DNA from 2 places in the Acidaminococcus fermentans DSM 20731 genome. Region 1 is predicted to be linked to the other one. Evidence: a T-box and tRNA genes for the amino acid it is inferred to sense, from the RefSeq annotation. Region 1 holds a T-box; the other holds one or more tRNA genes.
The links. The T-box of region 1 lies ahead of ACFER_RS02105 (valine--tRNA ligase). A T-box ahead of a tRNA ligase gene usually reads a tRNA of that ligase, here a tRNA-Val.
Positions count from the first base shown of each region.

Region 2: it encodes a tRNA-Val, which carries the amino acid that the T-box ahead of ACFER_RS02105 (valine--tRNA ligase) is inferred to sense. The anticodon was not compared.

Region 1 covers NC_013740.1:467,814-470,292, reverse strand. The annotation lists gene ACFER_RS02105 (valine--tRNA ligase) at 1-1,108, opposite strand, end outside; T-box leader at 1,145-1,343, opposite strand; gene ACFER_RS02100 (VWA domain-containing protein) at 1,576-2,479, opposite strand, start outside.
Region 2 covers NC_013740.1:1,822,773-1,825,251, forward strand. The annotation lists gene floA (flotillin-like protein FloA) at 1-233, opposite strand, end outside; gene ACFER_RS08395 (NfeD family protein) at 230-700, opposite strand; tRNA gene ACFER_RS08400 (tRNA-Val) at 1,080-1,155, opposite strand; tRNA gene ACFER_RS08405 (tRNA-Glu) at 1,162-1,236, opposite strand; tRNA gene ACFER_RS08410 (tRNA-Lys) at 1,245-1,320, opposite strand; gene ACFER_RS08415 (glycosyltransferase family 9 protein) at 1,404-2,438, opposite strand; gene waaC (lipopolysaccharide heptosyltransferase I) at 2,431-2,479, opposite strand, start outside.

The DNA of each region.
Region 1 (2,479 bases):
TCATCTTCACGAACCACTGGGTGGACACCATGGGTTCCACCACATGGTGGCAGCGCTGGCAGTGGCCTACGGAGTGGGGAGCGTCTTCGATCTTCACCAGCAGGCCCATATCCTTCAGATCCTGGACAATGTGCTTCCGGCATTCATACCGGTCTTCCCCTTCATATTTGCCGGCTTCCCTGGTCATCTTCCCGTCCAGACCGATGACCACGATCTGTTCCAGGTTGTGCCGCTGGCCCACTTCATAGTCGTTGGGGTCATGGGCCGGGGTGATCTTCACCGCGCCGGTACCGAATTCCAGGTCCACATATTCATCGGCGATGATGGGGATTTCCCGGTTGGTGGTGGGCAGGGCGATTTTCTTCCCCACCAGTTTCCCGTACCGTTCATCCTTGGGATTCACGGCCACGGCCGTATCCCCAGGGATGGTTTCCGGACGGCTGGTGGCAATGGTCAGATACTGGTCCTTTTCGCCCACGATGGGGTAGTTGATGTGCCACAGGGCCCCTGCATCATCCTGGTGTTCCACTTCCACGTCGGACAGAGCCGTGCGGCAGTTCACGCACCAGTTGATCATCCGGGTTCCCTTGTAGATCAGGCCCTTTTCATAAAGGCTCACGAAAGCTTCCCGGACAGCCCGGCTCAGGCCTTCATCCATGGTGAACCGCTGCCGGTCCCAGTCGCAGGAAATCCCCAGGCTCTTCAGCTGGCGGACGATTTCGTCCCCGTAGGCTTCCTTCCATTTCCAGACCCGTTTCACGAATTCTTCCCGGCCCAGGTCGTAGCGAGTCAGGCCTTCCTTCTTCTTCAGTTCTTCTTCCACCTTGATCTGGGTGGCCAGGCCTGCATGGTCATAGCCCGGCAGCCAGCAGGTGTTGTCCCCCATCATCCGGTGCCAGCGCACCAGGATGTCCTGGAGGGTATTGTCCAGGGCATGGCCCATGTGGAGCTTGCCGGTGATGTTGGGAGGCGGGATCACCACACTGAAGGGTTTCCGGCTCTTGTCCACCGGCTGATGGAAAAAGCCCTTTTCGGTCCAGTATGCATACCATTTTTTCTCCACCGCAGCCGGATCATAGACCTTGGGGATGTTGTTTTCTTCTGCCATAACTCTGCCTCCTTAAAAAAATAAACCCGTCCTGCTGTATAGGACGAGTTGTTCGCGGTACCACCTACATTCTCAATTGCTTGAGCACCTCAAAGGCGTAACGTGCCGAAACGGGCAGGTCTTTCCTCCTGCCGGCTCAGGGACGACTTCCAGCGCATTGCCCGGATGCTTCCACCAACCGCATCCTCTCTGCCGATGCAAGGGGCGCTGTACTCCTTCCCGTCACAGCCTCTGACTGTATGGGTGTATGGAGTCATTGTAACAAGGGGGCGCAGGATTGTCAATGGGGAATGGAAGATGTCAGTTTGCCCGCAATCAACATAAAACCGCAGGGGGTGCAGGCCCGGCGCCCCGCAGAATGCACCGCCAGACGATCATCCAGCGGGCCGCCCGGCGTGCGGCCCCTACAGCATTGCAATGCAGCATTGGATTTCCACCGTTCCTGGCTCTTCACCCTGCACTGCTTTTCACAGCGCCTCGATCTGCCGGGTGAGCATCCTGCCCACGCTGTCGGCCATTTTGTCCAGGTCCCGGACTTCCACACAGTCCTCCCCGAAGATCTTCCGGGCGTCTTTCATGATGTGCTGGTTCTCCCCGTTGATCAGGCCAATGATCCGGATTCCCTCCCGGCGGAGGGCGGCAGCTTCATCCGCCGTATTGGCCACGGCCTTTTCATCCCGGTATTCTGAGGAACTGAACAGTCCGTCCCCCACCAGGGGCTTGTCGTCGTTGGGTTCCCCGTCGGTGAGCATAATCAGGATTTTTTTTGTCCGGGTAAAATCCCCCATCAGCTGCCGGGCACCCCGAAGGGCCAGGCCGTCCCGGTTCCAGCCGGTTGCTACATAGTTGAAGATGTTGGTACACCGCTTCTTGTCGGCATAATCCTTGAACAGGGTGAGCACCGTATAATTCCGCAGGGTGCAGAAGGAATACACCTGGTAGGGGATCCCGCACTGGCGCAGGCTTTCAGCGATCACATAAGCCTGGGAAGCAATCACCTGCTGGTATTCGCCCCGGGATGCCGAAGCATCCAGCATCAGATCCACGGTAAAATCCGGGCTGGAGACCGTTTCCCGCTGGTAGAACACCCGGGGATCATTCACCTTCAGTGCCCGCCACACCATTCCGGGCACCAGTTCCCCTTCCTTGGCGGGCACCGGCAGTCTGGTCCGGGCCATGCGCATGACGCTCCGGAGCTGGGTGGTGAGCCGGGCAATGCTCTTCCGGCACTGTTCTCCGTGATCCTTGTAGTAGGCCAGGTTCTTCACCCGCTGGGCATGGGCTCCCTGGAGCCACCGGGAGGCTTCCCCCGTGGCGCCTTTGCTACCCAGCCGGCCCCGGGTAAAGTGCAGGTGACAGCCCTGATGGGGC
Region 2 (2,479 bases), 970 kb from region 1:
TCCAGCTGGTCCACATTCACATCCAGCCCGGCCTTGTTGGCCTTTACCAGGGGCAGGATAATCTTGGAAGGAATGACCCGGCGGAGCCGCATGCCCACCAGGGTGAAGATGTGCACGTTGACCCCGGCGGCCATGGCGGAGATCCACAGCCCCAGAGGGACAAAATGCAGGAACAGGATGATCAGGGCCAGGACGGCCACCAGAAATACGGTACTTCCCAATACGGCAATCATTTCTTTTCCTCCTTCCGGACTACGGTCCGACCTCCGGTTACAGCCACCACACGGACAGCCGTCCCCGGTTCATAGAATTCACCTTCCGTAATCACATCCACCAGTTCACCGTCGATCAGGGCCCGGCCAGAGGGACGGAGCACTGTCTGGGCCACGCCGGTTTTCCCCAGCAGGTCCTGCCGTTCCTGGCTGCCCGTATAGCCCTGGGCCGCCGTGGACCGGAGATGGAGGGTCACCTGACGGCCCAGCCAGCTTCCGGGACCCCGGCGGATCAGCCACAGCCCCAGGAGCACCAGTACCAGCAAAAGACCGCCCACCAGGGCCGCCGCCTGGGCCGTGGCTCCCAGGATAAAATACAAAGAACCCAGAAGACAAAGGATGCCGCTGATGCCAAAGACCCCGAACCCGGGGATCAATCCCTCAATGATCAGCAGCACAACCCCCACAAAAAACAGTTGCATTGCCATAAGAACCCTCCTTTCCCAAGGATGAACAGGGATTGATGAGTATATTCGAGGCAGAAAGGAAAATCCCTGCTATTTGGGAGGGGGCATGGTTAAGTGGTTAAGTGGTTAAGTGGTTAGGTGGTTAAGTGGTTAGGTGGTTAGGTGGTTAGGGGACAGGCTGCACCCATCCGCAGGGGCGGCAGGCCCGGCCGCCCGCAAATGAGCCAGGTAGTCAGGGGGCTGTGTCTCCCTGAAAGAGAGAAAGGACCCGCGTCAGCGGGTAGAGGGTTTGGCCAGAGGCCCTGCACGACTCCCGGTTCCACAGGGTATCAACCTCCTGACAAAAAAAAAACAAAATAAAGAAGACGATACAGCGTTACGCATGTATCGTCTTCTTTTGTGGTGGGCGCTAACAGGATCGAACTGCTGACATTCTGCTTGTAAGGCAGACGCTCTCCCAGCTGAGCTAAGCGCCCATAAGTTGGTGACCGGAGGGGGAATCGAACCCCCGATACCGCCGTGAAAGGGCGGTGTCTTAACCGCTTGACCATCCGGCCAAAAAAAATGGTGATCCGCCAGAGGATCGAACTCTGGACACCCTGATTAAGAGTCAGGTGCTCTACCAGCTGAGCTAGCGGACCATCATGTCTTTGGTTTCTCAACCGCTGACTTGTTTAGTATACAAGATAATCTAAAATATTGCAAGCCTTTTTTCAAAAAAACTTTATTTTTTTTCACGGAGCCACCGGTGGGCCGCTTTCAGCACCTGTTTCACCGTCAGATCCCGCATGCAGCGCATGTCATCGCAGTGGTGCTTCATCCCCTTCCGGCACCCGTCACAGGGCGGTTCCGCCCGGACAATGATGGCCATTTTCGTATAGGGACCGTACAGTTCCGGATGGCTGGGCCCGTACATGGCCACAATGGGTACCTTCTGGCTGATGGCCACATGCATGGGGCCGCTGTCGTTGGTGATGATCAGGCTGCACCGGCTCATGGCCGCTGCCAGTTCTCCCAGGGAAAATTTCCCGGTGGCCACCATGGGACGGCTCTTCATGAAGGAAACCGCCTCCCGGACCATCTCCTCATCCATGGGGCCCCCGAAGAACACCGTCCGGTATCCTTCCCCGGCCAGAGTATCCGCCACCTGGGCGAACCGTTCCGGGGCCCACCGTTTGGTCACCACCGCACTGCCGATGTTGAATCCCACCACTTTTTCTTCCGGCTTCAGATCCTGGGCCGCCCAATAGGCTTCCGCCGCCTGTTTGTGCTCCGGTCCCGGGAACACTTCCAGTCCATTGTTCCGGAGGTTCTCCACCCCGATCCGTTTCAGTACATCCAGGTACATATCCGCCGCATGGATTTTCCGGTTCAGCTTCAGCCAGGGACGGAAGAAGCCCCGAAACAGGAAATGGGAAGCCCCAACCTTCACCGGCACCACCGCCATGGCATCGATGAAGGAGCACCGTTCATTGGGGTGCAGGTTGATCAGCACATCGAAATGGGCGTCGGTGATTTTCCGGCTCATGGCCCACAGGGCCCGCAGATTGTTGTCCTTCCCCTTCTTGTCGATGGTCCACACATGGTCAATGTTGGGATTGTATTCCACGATTTCCTTCAGCTTCTCATCCACCAGATAGGTGATGTCCGCTCCCGGCGCCGCCTGGCGCAGGGCATGGAGGAAAGGAGTGGTGAGCACCAGGTCCCCCAGGTGCATCAGGAATGTCACGATGATTTTCTTGCCTGCCAGTTCAATCACAGCTGTTTTCCTCCTTTTCCCGGCACAGGGCATACACCTGG